Methylibium petroleiphilum PM1: one gene and its partner. The protein of the gene in region 1 interacts with the protein of each later gene in a pairwise test. Links are inferred from orthologs where the notes say so. Each region holds a gene or a part of one and is shown in the gene's direction. Other genes may lie near its edges.

Region 1 (7,345 bases):
GCTGCCGGCCAGCGCCTGCAGCGCGCGTGCCTTCCAGTAGATCCACGCGGGTTCGCGCTGCTCGCTGCTGCTCATCGCGGTGACCGCCTGCATCACCTGCTGCCAGCGGCCCGCGCCGTTGTTGGCGCGCAGCGCGGCGCGCAGCTTCCAGGCCAGCGTGTCGTCGGGCAGCGCCACGTCGACGTTGCCGGTGCGTGTCAGCTCGGCACGCTGGAAGTGGTCGGAGGCGCTGTTGCTGAGCTTGAGTGCCGCCTGCTTGCCGATGCTGGCCCACACCCACGCGGACAGGTCGGCCGGCAGCCGCGCGGCCCAGCGATCGTTCATCGCGGTGGCCGCCACGTCGGGGTCGTTCGCGGCGCTGCGGATCAGCGCCAGCGCGGTCAGCTCGCTGGCACCGCGGCCCTGCGTCGCGGCCTTGCGCGTCAGGTAGCGCTGCGGGTTGTCGTTCAGTTCGCTGACCGCATTGGCCATGTCGTCGCCCAGCAGCGCGGCGGCCTGGCGGGCCATGCGGGGGCGGTTGGCCTCGACCGCCAGCCGCGTCTTGCGCCAGACGTCGTCGCGGCCGATCCGCTTGGCATCGAACAGCGTGCTGGCCAGCAGCGCGCAGCCGTCGTCGGCATCGCGTTGCGCGAACCAGGCGGCGCGGGCGTCGTCCGTCACGTCCTGGCCATCGAGGTGCCGCGTCAGCAGCGCGTAGCAGCGCACCTCGCGATCGTCGTCGAGCTTGAAGCGCGGGTATTCCGCGCGGAAGTTGCCCCAGTCGCGACGGCGGCCCAGCTCGAGCAGCCAGTCGTTGCGCAGCCGGTCCTCGACATAGGTGCCCGGCCAGCGCGCATAGAAGGCATTCAGTTCGTCCTGCTGTGCATCGGCGAGGCGGTTGCCGAGCTCCCAGTAGTCGGGCCACATCGCGAGCGGGTGGTTCGCGGCCAGTGCCGCCGCACGCGTGGCCGCCAGGCGCGGCTTGTCGCGCTTGCGCAGCGCCTCGCGGGCTTCGAGAACCGTGTCGTTGGTGGTCTGCGCGGCGACCGGCGCGGAGGGCAAGGCCAGGGCCCCGGTGATCGCGGCAAGTGCGACCGCGCGGAGCAGGATGTGGCAGCGGAGGGGTGTCGGGGTCTGCAGGGTCATGCCACGGAGGGAGCCGTCACGATGGGCTTCGGTTCCGCTCGAATTTTACGCAGTCACCGGGCGCGTGCATCTGACATGCTGCCGAGCGCAGGGTCAATCGAACTCGGTCTCGCCGATGGCCTGGCGCGTCGACGCGCCCTGCGCCTGCACCCAGCTCGCGAAGCGTTGGACCTCCGCACGGTCGCGCTTGCTGCCGGCGATGATCAGCCAGTAGCTGTAGGGGCTGCGGGTGCGGAAGGCCGGCCCGAAGGGTTCCACCAGCTCGCCGCGCGCCAGCGATTCGTCGACCAGCGCCAGCCGGGCCAGCGCGATGCCCTGGCCGGCCAGCGCAGCCTGCACCTGCTGGTAGGTGAAGTTCAGGTAGATCCAGCGTCGCGGCTCCAGCGCGGGCAGGGCCTGCACCGCCAGCCAGTGCCGCCAGCTGACGAACTGGGTGCTCGCCTGCAGGCTGTCTTCCTCCAGCAGCGTGTGCAGCGCCAAATCGGCCGGTGTGCGCAGCGGCGGCGCGGCGCTGCTCGCGGCCTGCTCCAGCAGGCGCGGGCTCGCTACCGGCGTCAGCGTCTCGCCGAACAGCCGCACGGCGCCGGCCGGGGCACGCTGCGCGCTGCAGTAGCGGATCACGATCTCGACCTCGGGGTCGTCCAGGTCGGCCAGCCGGTCGTTGGCGTCGATGCGGATGTCGAGGTCGGGGTGGTCGCGCTGGTAGGCCTCGATGCGCGGCAGCAGCCACAGCGAGGCGAACGACGGAAAGGTGTTGAGGTTCACGCCGCGCCGGCCGCGCGCGCTGCGGATCTGGCGCACGCCGGCATCGAGCCGCTCCAGCGCCGGCGTCACCGCGGCGAGCAGCGCGACACCGTCGCCGGTGAGGGCGACGCTGCGCGTGCCGCGTGTGAACAGCGAGCTGCCGACCTCGTCCTCCAGCGACTGGATCTGGCGGCTGATGGCCGGCTGCGTGAGGTGCAACTCCTCGGCCGCGGCACGGAAGCTGAGGTGGCGCGCCACCGCCTCGAAGGCGCGGATCGGACCGACGGCGAGCGGGCGCTGGCGTGAGGTATTCATGCGTGTATGTTATCAATGAGGGGCCGCGATCTCATTGGATCGTGGGCTGGTTCTTCACGATGATATGACGCATGGAACCACCAATGCAGGGTCCGATGGAGCGCGACATGAGCATGCAGCAATCGCAAGAATCGATGGGCCGGGTCGACCCCGTCTGGCGGCTGGTCCGAGGCCAGACGCTGCGCCTGCAGGCGGCCCGCAACACCCGCTGGCTGCGGCTGCGCGAAGGCCGGCTCTGGGTGACCGCCGAGGGCCGCCTCGGCGGGCAGATCCCGGAAGACTGGTGGCTCGCGGCCGGCCAGAGCCTGCGACTGCCGGCCGGCACCGAGGTGCTGGCCGAGGGTTGGTCAGTGGCCAGTTTCGAGGTGCTGGAAGAGCCGGCGGCCTGAGGCCTCTGGCGAACGCGCCCGCCTACCTGGCCGGCTTGCGGCGGCGTGGTGCGGCAGCGGGCTTGCGGACCCTCGCCGCCTGGGCGCGCAACGCCGCCTCCAGCGCCAGCCGGGCCCAGGGCCGCAGCGCATCGGGTGACTCGGTCGCCTCGTCGGGCGGCGTCCAGTAACTCATGGTGGCGGTCCGCACCACGCCGTCGCGTGAACTTTCGTAGACGAAGGCTCGCCCGCCGGCGTCTCGCCACTGCGGCAGCGTCTGCGCGTCGGTCTTGAGGTAGAGCTGATCGGCGGCGATCAGGCCGATCATCAGCCCGTCGAGGTAGAGGCCGTGGCCGCCGAACATGCGCTTCGCATGCGCCGGTCCCACGGAGGACAGCAACTCGACGCAGTGCGCCGCAAATTCGTCGCGGGGTGGGGTCATTGCCACAGTGTAGGCAGCGACCTTGAGGCGCAGGCCATCCTGCGGGGCAAAATCCGGGCTGCCTCGATGACACGCCGCGCCAGCCCGCCACGGACCCGCCCATGACCCTGCCCTACGACCCGATGAGCCGGCCGGACAAGGCGCAACTGCGTCGCATGCTGCAGGCCGAGCGGCAGAGCCTGACCGATCGCCTGGAGCGCGCCGAACAGTTGCAGGGCGTGCTGCGGGTGTGGCTCACGCAGCGGGAGGACGTCACGATCGGCGCCTACTGGGCCATCAAGGGCGAGTTCGATCCCCTGCCGTCGCTGCACCGCTGGACCGAGGGCGCCGGACACGGCACCGGCGAGGGTCCGCCGCGCCGGATCGGCCTGCCGGTGATGAACCGCCAGACCAAGCAACTGCGCTTCCACCAGTGGTACCCCGGCTGCCCGATGGAGGAGGATGCCTACGACATCCCGAAGCCCAAGGGCACCGACCTCGTGATGCCGACGTTGTTGCTGGTGCCCTGCGTCGGCTTCGGCCCGAAGGGCCTGCGGCTCGGCTACGGCGGCGGCTTCTACGACCGCACGCTGGCGGCACTGGAGCCGCGGCCATTCACCGTCGGCATCGGCTACCGGCACGGCTACATCGACTGGCTCGAGGGTGAGCCGCACGACATCCCGCTCGACGCCATGCTCACCGAGGACGGTGTCGCCTGGTCGCGCGAGGACTGATCGCGCGCCGCCTCTCAAGGAAACGCCGGGCCGCCCCAAGTTTCCCTGGCCCCCGCGGGGGGGCGGGCTGGGTGCAGACCAGCCCTGGGGGTGCTCAGAACCGCCAGCCGAGCCCCACGCCGAACAGCACCGGGTCGACCTTGAAGGTCCCCGCCTTCACCCCTGCGGCCGACACGTCGGTGCGGATCTGCACCTTCTTCACGTCCACGTTCAGCACCAGCCGGTCGCCGAGCGGCACGTCCACGCCGGCACCCACCGCCAGGCCCACGCTGTTCTTCTCGATGCTGAACGGCGCCGGTAGGTCGACCGACGAGAAGCGCGTGTAGTTGATGCCCGCGCCGAGGTAGGGCTGGACCGCCGCGCCGGGCAGGAAGTGGTACTGCAGTGACAGCGTCGGGGGCAGGTGCTTGAGGCTGCCGATGCGCGTGCCGGAGGCACTCACGTCCTGCTTCTGCGGATAGGTCAGCACCAGTTCGGCGGCCCAGTTCGGCGTGAAGAAGTAGCTGATGTCGAGTTCGGGGAAGGTCTTGCTGTCGATGGCCAGGCCGACGCCAGTGCTGTCCTTGTTGGCCGGGTCGAGGTGCAGCGCGCGCACGCGCACCAGCCAGTCGCCGCCGGTCGGCGCGGCGGTCGCGGCGCCACCGAGGGCGGCGAGGGCGAGGGCGGCGAGGATCTTCTTCTTCATGATGAGCTTCACTCCGGAATGCACGGGGAGCTTCCCGCCCGTGCATTGCAGTGCGTGGCGGGACGCCGCGGCTTGCGTTGGCTCAAGCGCGCGGTCGCGCAGCGTTGGAGCCGCCGCGGCTTTCTGAGGCAGATCAACCTCGCGCGTCGCGGTGTGCACGCGGCGCTACAGTCGCCGCACCGCCTTCCCAGGAGTCGCGATGGCCCGCTCGACCGCCTACCTGAAGACCTACCGCGTCGGCCGCAAGCTGCGGCTCAAGGACATCGACCCCGGCGCGCGGCCGGCCGCCAGCAGCAGCCGCGAGGCCGACGATGCGCGGCTCGCCGAACTGGCGATCGAGATCGACCGCCTGCAGGACCTGCTCTACGCCAACGGCAGTGCCGGCCGGCCACCCAAGCTGCTGCTGGTGCTGCAGGGCATGGACACTTCGGGCAAGGACGGCACCGCGCGCTCTGTGTTCCGCCAGTGCAGCCCGCTCGGCGTGCGCGTGGCGGCCTTCAAGGCGCCCACCGAGGTGGAGCGCGCGCACGACTTCCTGTGGCGCGTGCATGCGGTGGCACCGCGGGCCGGCGAGGTGGTGGTGTTCAATCGCAGCCATTACGAAGACGTGCTGGTGCCCTTCGTCGAAGGCTGGATCGACGCCGCCGAGCGCCAGCGTCGGCTGGCCCACATCAATGCCTTCGAGCGCCTGCTGCACGACAGCGGCACGACCATCGTCAAGTGCTTCCTGCACATCTCGAAGGACGAGCAGCGCGAACGGCTGCAGGCGCGTCTGGACGACCCCGCCAAGCGCTGGAAATTCCAGGTCGGCGACCTCGAGACGCGCGAGAAGTGGAAGGCCTACCTGGCCGCCTACGAGACCGCGCTGGCGGCCACCTCGACCGCCTGCGCGCCCTGGCACGTGGTGCCGGCCGACAGCAAGAGCAACCGCAACCTGATGATCGCGACGCTGGTCGCGCAGGCGCTGGCCGGCATGAAGCTCAAGCCGCCGAAGCCCGACTTCGACCCGGCGGCGGTGCGCGTGGTCTGAGCGCGTCGCGCGCGTATCAAGCGCGCGCCGACGCGAGCCGGCGGCAGACCTCCAGCGTCAGCGCCGACTGGTTGAGCGTGTAGAAGTGGATGGCCGGTGCGCCGCCGGCGATCAGCCGCTCGCACAGCCGCGACACCACCTCGATGCCGAAGGCGCGGATCGACGCGGCGTCGTCCATGTAGCCCTCCATCTTCAGGGCCACCCAGCGCGGGATCTCGATGCCGTCGCGCATCGCGAACTGCGCGATGCGCGCGTAGTTGTGGAACGGCATGATGCCCGGCACGATCGGCGCGTCGACACCCAGCGCGCGCACCTCGTCGAGGAAATGGAAGTAGGCGTCGGGGTTGTAGAAGAACTGCGTGATCGCCGCGTCGGCGCCGGCCTTCATCTTGTTGGCGAAGTGCTGCAGGTCGCGCCGCGCATAGCGCTGCTGAGGGTGGTACTCGGGGTAGGCGGCCACCTCGATGCGCAGGTCGGTTCCCTGGGTCTCGCGCACGAAGGCGATCAGCTCGTTCGCGTAGCGGAACTCGCCGGCCGTCGCGGTGCCGCTCGGCAGGTCGCCGCGCAGCGCGACCAGGCGGCGGATGTTTTGCGCGCGGTAGGTGCCCAGGATCTCGGCGATGCCGACGCGCGTCGAGCCGACGCACGACAGGTGCGGCGCCGCCTCGAAGCCCAGCGCGGCAATGTCGCGCACCGTCGACAGCGTGCGATCCCGCGTCGAGCCGCCGGCACCGTAGGTCACGCTGAAGAACTCGGGGGCCGCGCTGCCCAGCTCGCGCACCACGGTCTTCAGCTTCTCGCTGCCGGCCTCGGTGTTGGGCGGGAAGAACTCGAAGCTCACCGGCACCGGCAGCCTCAGGGAGGGTGTGTCGCTCATGTGTCTGACTCCAGCGGCCGGCCCGCGGGCACGGCACAGATGAAAAATTCGCGGTTCCCGTCGCCGCCGGCAACCACGCTGTCCAGCCACGCCGTCACGTCCAGGCCCAGTTCGCCGCAGGTGGCCCGCAACTTGCGCTGCACCTCGGCGTAGGAGGCGGCGCTCTTCACCAGACCGCCCTTGCCGATGTCCTTGGGCTGCAGCTCGAACTGCGGCTTGACCAGCGCGAGCAGGTGGCCGTCGGCCGCGAGCAGCGGCACCAGTGCCGGCAGCACGGTGGTCAGCGGGATGAAGCTCAGGTCGGCGACGACCAGGCCGAAGCCGCCGGCCGGCATGGCCGCGCCCAGCGCCTCGCGCGTCAGGCCGCGGGCGTTGATGCCTTCGAGGACGGTGACCTGCGCATGCCCGCGCAGCGAGGGATGCAGCTGGCCGCGACCGACATCGACGCCCACCACGTGCGCCGCGCCGTGCGCCAGCAGCACCTCGGTGAAGCCGCCGGTGCTCTGGCCGACGTCGAGCGCGGTCACGCCGGTCACCGCCAGGCCGCACTGCGCCAGCGCGCCGTCGAGCTTGAGCCCGGCGCGCGACACCCAGCGCAGTTCGGCGTCGTCGGTGATGCGCAGCTCGGTGGCCTCCGGCAGGTCCTCGCCGGATTTGCGCAGCCGCACCCAGTCGACCGCCGCGCGCCGCTCGACCGCGCCACGGTCGATCAACCGCTGCGCCGCCGAACGCGTCGGCGCAAGCCCACGCTGGACAATCAACTGATCAACTCTTGGCATGAGATAGAACCGAGTGGACGCCGCGGGTCCGGCTCCGCCGGCCCGCCAGCGTCGCCCCCTTCGAGGGGGAGCGGCGCAGCCGCAACGGGGGTGGGTGTCAATACCGATAGGTGTCGGCCTTGTACGGACCGGACTTGCTGACACCGATGTACGCAGCCTGCTCGTCGGTGAGCTCGGTCAGCATCGCGCCGACCTTCTTCAGGTGCAGGCGCGCCACCTTCTCGTCCAGGTGCTTGGGCAGCACATAGACCTTGCCGACCTGGTAGT
Region 2 (6,575 bases), 1.4 Mb from region 1 along the record:
CGACACTCCGCCCAGCGATACGCAGCCCGATGCCACGCCGCACACCGGCGACGACAGCGCCGCTGCAGCGCCGGTCAAGCGACGCACGCGCAAGGCGGCGACGCCAGCGGCCGCGAGCACGGCAGCCGTGGAGGTGACGGCGGCCGTCGAAGCCGATGCGGACACAGCGGCACCGAAGACCCCGCGGCGGCGCAAGCCCAAGGCCGATGTGGCTGTCGCGGAGTCGTCCGATGCCGTCGCGTCGCCCGTGGCGGCTGATGCGCCGGCGGCGGCCGAGTCCCGACCGGCTCCGATCGAGCGACCTGTACCGGTCTCGGCGCCGGCTGCCGCGGAAGCGGCCGAAGGAACAGCCGCCGACAGCGAACCGACCGAAGTGGCCGGATCCGGCGAATCGGGGGCTGCGGCCGGCGACGAATCGGTCGAGCGCAGCCGTCGTGGCCGCAACCGGCGCCGAGGCCGCAAGGACCGCGCCGGCCGTGAAGGCGGCGAGGCTGCGGGCGCCGATGGCTCGGCCGAGCCCGGCGCCGAACGCCCGCCGCAGGCACCGCGACCGGCGCTCGATCCGGCGCTGGTGGTGGAGCGCTTCGAGGAAGTGCTGTCGGGTGCCTACGACGCCGAGCCACCCGAGCCGGACGATGAGGCCAGCGTCGAGCAGTCGACCAAGCGCGTGCTGCGCCCCGAGCCCGAGGCGCCCAAGCTGCACAAGGTGCTGGCGCAGTCGGGCATCGGTTCGCGCCGCGACATGGAACAGTTCATTCTCGACGGCAAGGTCACGGTCAACGACGAGGTGGCCCATGTGGGCATGCGCATCTCCTACGGCGACCGCATCGCCGTCGACGGCAAGCCGGTGCGTCTGCGCATCCAGCCGGGCCCGGCGCGGCTGCTGGCCTATCACAAGCCGACCGGCGAAGTGGTCACGCTGAACGACCCGGAAGGGCGTCCCACGGTGTTTCGCCGTCTGCCGCGCCTTCAGCAGGGCAAGTGGCAGTCCGTCGGTCGCCTGGATATCAACACCGAGGGCCTGCTGCTGTTCACCAACTCGGGTGAACTGGCGAACCAGCTGATGCATCCCCGCTTCGGCGTCGAGCGCGAGTACGCGGTGCGCGTGCTCGGCAGCCTGAACGAGGAGCAGCGCGCGAAGCTGCTCGAGGGCGTGGAGATCGACGGTCAGACCGCCGGCTTCAAGAGCATCGAGGAGGGCGGTGGCGAAGGCGCGAACCGCTGGTACCGCGTGGTCATCACCGAAGGGCGCAACCGTGAGGTGCGCAAGCTGTTCGACAAGGTCGGCCTGGCCGTGAGCCGTCTGATCCGCATTCGCTACGGCACTGTGGTGCTGCCGCGCGGCCTCAAGCGCGGCGTCTGGGTCGAGCTCGACGACCAGGACCTGCGCGCGATCCGCCAGCTGGCCAGCGGCAACCGTGGCGCAGCGGCGCAAAGCGAGTCGCGCGACGCTCAGGGCAACCGCGAACAACGGCGCAACAACGGTCGCAACGGCAAGCCCGAGCGCAACGCGCGCGGGCCGCAGCAGGGCGGGGCCCGCGCGCAGGGCCAGGGCGGCGGCGAGCGCGGCCCGCGCCGCGAGCCGCGTGAATCGCGGTTCGGCGAGGCCGCACCCGACACCGACGGCGCTGGAGAGGAAGACTTCGGCCGCATCCCCAATCCGCTGGAGCAGACCTTCGACCGTCGCTTTGCGAAGGGCCCGCGCCGCGGCGCAGCCCAGGGCTTCGGGCATGGTGGCTCGCAGTCGGATCACGACGCCGGCGGCCCGCCCGGAACCATTCCGAATCCGCTGGAACAGACCTTCGACAAGCGCTTCGTCAAGGGCTCTCAGCGCATCAATGCCGGCTTCGGCCGGCACGATGCGCACCAGCCCGAGCCGGGCGCCAGGAAGGGCGGGCCGAAGCAGCCCGATCCGATGCAGACCTCGGTGGGCTACATCGGCGCCGATGCCTACTTCAACAAGGCCGGCGGCAAGCGGGGCGGTGGGGGTGGGCGCGGAGGCCAGGGGGGTCGTGGGGGCGGCGGTGGGGGCCGCGGACCGCGCCGCTGAGGCTGCGAGCGACATCGAGGCGCCGACCTCAAGCGCTACAATTCAAGGTTCTGCTAAATCATTGATTCCGGAGAATAAATATGGCGATCGAACGCACCTTGTCCATCATCAAGCCTGACGCCGTTGCCAAGAACGTGATCGGTCAGATCTATGCCCGTTTCGAGGGCGCGGGCCTGAAGATCGTGGCGGCCAAGCTGGTTCACCTGTCGCGCGGCGAGGCCGAGCAGTTCTACGCCGTGCACAAGGCCCGGCCTTTCTTCAAGGACCTGGTCGAGTTCATGATCTCGGGCCCGGTGATGATCCAGGCGCTGGAAGGCGAGGGCGCGATCGCCAAGAACCGCGAGCTGATGGGCGCGACGGACCCGAAGAAGGCCGAGAAGGGCACCATCCGTGCCGACTTCGCCGACAGCATCGACGCCAATGCCGTGCACGGCTCGGACGCGCCGGAGACCGCCGCGGTCGAGGTGGCGTTCTTCTTCCCGGGCATGAACGTCTACAGCCGCTGAACGACTGCGGGGCGCCTGGCGCCCCGACGGTCCGATCGGTGCATGCCATGACTGCGGCCAACCTGCTCGAATTCGATCTCGACGCGCTGGCCGCTTTCTGCGAGCAGCTCGGCGAGAAGCGTTTTCGCGCCACTCAGCTGTTCCGCTGGATCCACCAGAAGGGCCAGAGCGACTTCGCTCAGATGTCCGATCTGGCGAAGTCGCTGCGCGAGAAGCTGGCGGGGCGGGCGGTGGTCCGGCCACTCGCAGTGCTGAGCGAGCACGTGTCGGCCGACGGCACGGTCAAGTGGCTGTTCGACGTCGGCGGCGGCAATGCCGTCGAGACGGTGTTCATCCCCGAGAACGATCGCGGCACGTTGTGCATCTCGTCGCAGGCCGGTTGCGCGGTCGGTTGCCGCTTCTGCTCGACCGGTCACCAGGGCTTCAGTCGCAACCTGTCGACCGGCGAGATCGTTGCCCAGCTCTGGCATGCCGAGCACCAGCTGCGCGCACGGCTGGGCACGACCGAGCGCGTCATCAGCAACGTCGTGATGATGGGCATGGGTGAGCCGCTGCAGAACTACGCCGCGCTGTTGCCGGCGCTGCGCGTGATGCTCGACGATCACGGCTACGGCCTGTCGCGTCGCCGTGTCACGGTATCGACCTCCGGTGTGGTGCCGATGATCGACCGCCTGCGCGAGGACTGTCCGGTGGCTCTGGCAGTGTCGCTGCATGCGCCGACCGACGCGCTGCGCGACGATCTCGTGCCGCTCAACCGCAAGTACCCGATCGCAGAGCTGCTCGAGGCCTGCCAGCGCTACCTCGAGGCGGCGCCGCGCGACTTCATCACCTTCGAGTACTGCATGCTCGACGGCGTCAACGACAGTGAGGCGCAGGCGCGCGAACTGTTGCGCCTGGTGGGCGAACGCGGGCCGGTGGGGCGCGTGCCCTGCAAGATCAACCTCATCCCGTTCAACCCGTTCCCGGCCTCGGGGCTGACGCGTTCGTCAGTGGCGCGCGTGCAGGCCTTCGCGCAGCTGCTGGTCGACGGGGGTCTGGTCACCACGGTGCGACGGACTCGCGGCGATGACATCGACGCCGCCTGCGGCCAACTGGCCGGCGAGGTACAGGACCGCACCAATGCGCAGGCACGGATGCGGCGTGCGCCGATCGCCATCCGGCCGATCGACAGCGCGGTGCAGCGCCGGGCCGACGCTGCACCATCAGGTTCAGCCACGGAGACGACACGATGATGCGGGACGGATGGGTGAGGGACGCGATGCGAGGACTGCTGCTGGCGACGCTGTTGTGTGGCGCGGTCTGGAGCGTTGCCCAGGCGCAGGGCCGGCCCAACGACTTCGGCCGCAGCAGTTCCACCGCCGGTGCCGGCACGGACGAGGAGTCCGACTCGGCGAAGCGCGCGCGCATCCGCCTCGACCTTGCGGGGGCCTATTTCTCCGAGGGGCGTTTCGACAATGCCCTGTCGGAGGTGAAGCTGGCGCTGGCCGCCGACCCCAATCTGCCGCAGGCGCTGAACCTGCAAGGCCTGGTACTGGCCGCGCTGGGCGAGGAGCAGAAGGCCGAGGACAGTTTCAAGCGCGCACTGCAGCTGGCATCCACCGACGGCGACGTGATGCACAACTACGGCTGGTTCCTGTGCCAGCGTGGCCGCTACCCGGAGGCGGGAAAGCTGTTCGAGCGCGCCGTGGCGACGCCGCAGTACCGCACCCCGAACCGGACTTTCCTGGTGCAGGGGATCTGCGAGGCACGCGCCGGCCAGCTGGACCTGGCCGAGCTGACGCTCAAGCGCGCCTACGAACTCGAGCCGGCCAACCCGGCGATCGCGATGAACCTGGCCGACGTGCTGTACCGACGTGGCGAGTACGAGCGGGCGCGCTTCTACGTGCGCCGCGTCAACAACAACGCCGAGTTGCGCAGCGCCGAGACGCTGTGGCTCGCCGCCCGCATCGAGAACCGCCTGGCCAATCCGCAGGGCGTTCGCGATCTGGGCAACCAGCTGCGTGCGAGCTACCCCACGTCGCGCGAGGCGGCGTCGTTCGAGCGGGGGATGTTCGATGAGTGAGGGGACGGTCGACGCCGGCCCGCCGGCCACGACGGCCGGGAAGCTGCTGCGCGCGGCGCGCGAATCGCAAGGGATGCACCTCGCGGTGCTCGCAGCCTCGCTGAAGGTCTCGCCGCAGAAGCTGGAGGCGATCGAGAACGACCACCCAGAACAGCTGCCCGATGCCACTTTCGCGCGTGCGCTGGCGCAGAGCATGTGCCGCGCACTGAAAATCGATGCCGAGCCGGTGCTGTCGCTCCTGCCTACGGCCGCGTCGGCCGGCCGGGGGCTCGATCACGTGGCGCGGGGCCTCAACCAGCCCTTCCACGATCGCGGCGTGCCGAGCGACGGTGACGAGTGGCAGCGCTTCCTCAGCCCACCGCTGATCGCGGCCGCCGTCCTGGTGCTGGCAGCGGTGGCCGTCTACCTGCTGCCCGTGGGCTGGGTGGGTCGGCTGCTGCCGACCGATCCAAGCGCCTCGGCAGTCCCGGAGATCGCCGCCAGCAACCCGATCGATACAGGCGTTGCCGTGTCCTCGACGACGTCGATCGCGCCCGAGTCGGCATCGCCCGCGCTGGCGGGAGCGTCGGCCGTCGGGTCGTCCGAGGCCGAGGCTGCAGCACCCGGTTCGGCCGTGATCGACACGGTGTTCTCGGCCCCGGTCGGCACCGCAGCCTCGGCATCCGCGGCCGGCGGCCTGCTGACCATGCGGGCGGTGGCGGAATCCTGGGTCGAGGTGCGTGATGCGAAGGGGCAGGTGCTGCTGTCGCGCACGCTGGCGGCCGGCGAGGCGGCGGGTCTGGACGGCCCGCTCCCGCTGCGCGTGACCGTGGGAAATGCCGAAGCCACCCAGATCGTTTTCCGCGGCCAGCCGGTCGCATTGAGCGAGTCGACGCGCGACAACGTCGCGCGCTTGGAGCTGAAATGAACAGGCCAGTAGCGTCCACAGGGACCCGCAGTGACGCCGAAGCGATCGACGTGGCGCAGCCTGCCGCGCGCCGTTCGCTGCAGGCGCGTGTCGTCTGGGGCAGCAATGTCGTGACGGTCGGTGGCGACGCCCCGGTGCGCGTGCAGTCCATGACCAACACCGACACGGTGAATGCGATCGAGACTGCGATCCAGGTCAAGGAGCTGGCGTTGGCGGGCTCGGAGTTGGTGCGCATCACGGTCAACACGCCGGAGGCGGCGCAGGCCGTGCCGCACGTGCGCGAGCAGCTAGACCGCATGGGCATCTCGGTGCCGCTGATCGGCGATTTCCACTACAACGGCCACCGCCTGCTGACCGAGTTCCCGGACTGCGCGGCCGCGCTGTCGAAGTACCGCATCAATCCCGGCAACGTGGGCAAGGGCGACAAGCGCGACCGGCAGTTCGCGATGATGATCGAGGCCGCGATGCGCCACGACAAGCCTGTGCGTATCGGCGTCAACTGGGGCAGCCTCGATCAGGAACTGCTGGCGGCTTTGATGGACGAGAACGCCGCCCGCGCCCGGCCCTGGGACGCGAAGCAGGTGATGTACCACGCGCTGATCAGCTCGGCGCTGCAGTCGGCCGCATATGCGCGCGAGCTGGGCATGGACCCGTCCCAGATCCTCATCAGCTGCAAGGTCAGCGGCGTGCAGGACCTCGTGAGCGTCTACCGCGCACTGGCGCGACGCTGCGATTACCCGCTGCACCTCGGGCTCACCGAAGCCGGCATGGGCACCAAGGGCACCGTGGCGTCGACCGCGGCGCTGGCGATGCTGCTGCAGGACGGCATCGGCGACACCATCCGCGTCAGCCTCACGCCGCAGCCGGGCGAGGCCCGCACGCAGGAGGTGGTGGTGGCGCTCGAGATCCTGCAGTCGCTCGGCCTGCGTGCCTTCAATCCCAGCGTCACCGCCTGCCCGGGCTGCGGCCGCACCACCAGCACCACCTTCCAGGAGCTGGCCAAGCAGATCGACGACTTCCTGCGGGCACAGATGCCGGTCTGGAAGGCGC

Evidence for each region. Proteins that work in one complex are often made in the same cells at the same time.
Region 2: the proteins of MPE_RS16610 (region 1) and ndk interact in binary tests that used the Escherichia coli proteins (3 or more experiments, as listed by UniProt). The link is inferred for Methylibium petroleiphilum PM1 from one-to-one orthologs.

Annotation. Positions count from the first base shown.
Region 1 is NC_008825.1:3,495,845-3,503,189, reverse strand. Bases 2,196-4,901 are described here. They hold MPE_RS16610 (5-formyltetrahydrofolate cyclo-ligase), read left to right. Parts: upstream 2,196-3,095; coding sequence 3,096-3,707; downstream 3,708-4,901. Other genes in these bases: MPE_RS16600 (polyphosphate kinase 2 family protein), read left to right, coding at 4,592-4,901; MPE_RS16605 (OmpW/AlkL family protein), read right to left, coding at 3,802-4,392; MPE_RS16615 (TfoX/Sxy family protein), read right to left, coding at 2,596-2,994; MPE_RS16620 (DUF2917 domain-containing protein), read left to right, coding at 2,292-2,573. Also shown: MPE_RS16630 (lytic transglycosylase domain-containing protein), read right to left, coding at 1-1,125; MPE_RS16625 (LysR family transcriptional regulator), read right to left, coding at 1,219-2,184; more of MPE_RS16600, read left to right, coding at 4,902-5,422; metF (methylenetetrahydrofolate reductase [NAD(P)H]), read right to left, coding at 5,439-6,299; MPE_RS16590 (TlyA family RNA methyltransferase), read right to left, coding at 6,296-7,078; ahcY (adenosylhomocysteinase), read right to left, coding at 7,176-7,345. UniProt on the Escherichia coli protein: Involved in the removal of 5-formyltetrahydrofolate.
Region 2 is NC_008825.1:2,138,464-2,145,038, reverse strand. The notes cover bases 898-3,843. They hold ndk (nucleoside-diphosphate kinase), read left to right. Parts: upstream 898-2,130; coding sequence 2,131-2,556; downstream 2,557-3,843. Other genes in these bases: pilW (type IV pilus biogenesis/stability protein PilW), read left to right, coding at 3,785-3,843; rlmN (dual-specificity RNA methyltransferase RlmN), read left to right, coding at 2,604-3,788; MPE_RS10100 (pseudouridine synthase), read left to right, coding at 898-2,050. Also shown: more of MPE_RS10100, read left to right, coding at 1-897; more of pilW, read left to right, coding at 3,844-4,618; MPE_RS10080 (helix-turn-helix domain-containing protein), read left to right, coding at 4,611-5,525; ispG (flavodoxin-dependent (E)-4-hydroxy-3-methylbut-2-enyl-diphosphate synthase), read left to right, coding at 5,522-6,575. UniProt on the Escherichia coli protein: Major role in the synthesis of nucleoside triphosphates other than ATP. The ATP gamma phosphate is transferred to the NDP beta phosphate via a ping-pong mechanism, using a phosphorylated active-site intermediate.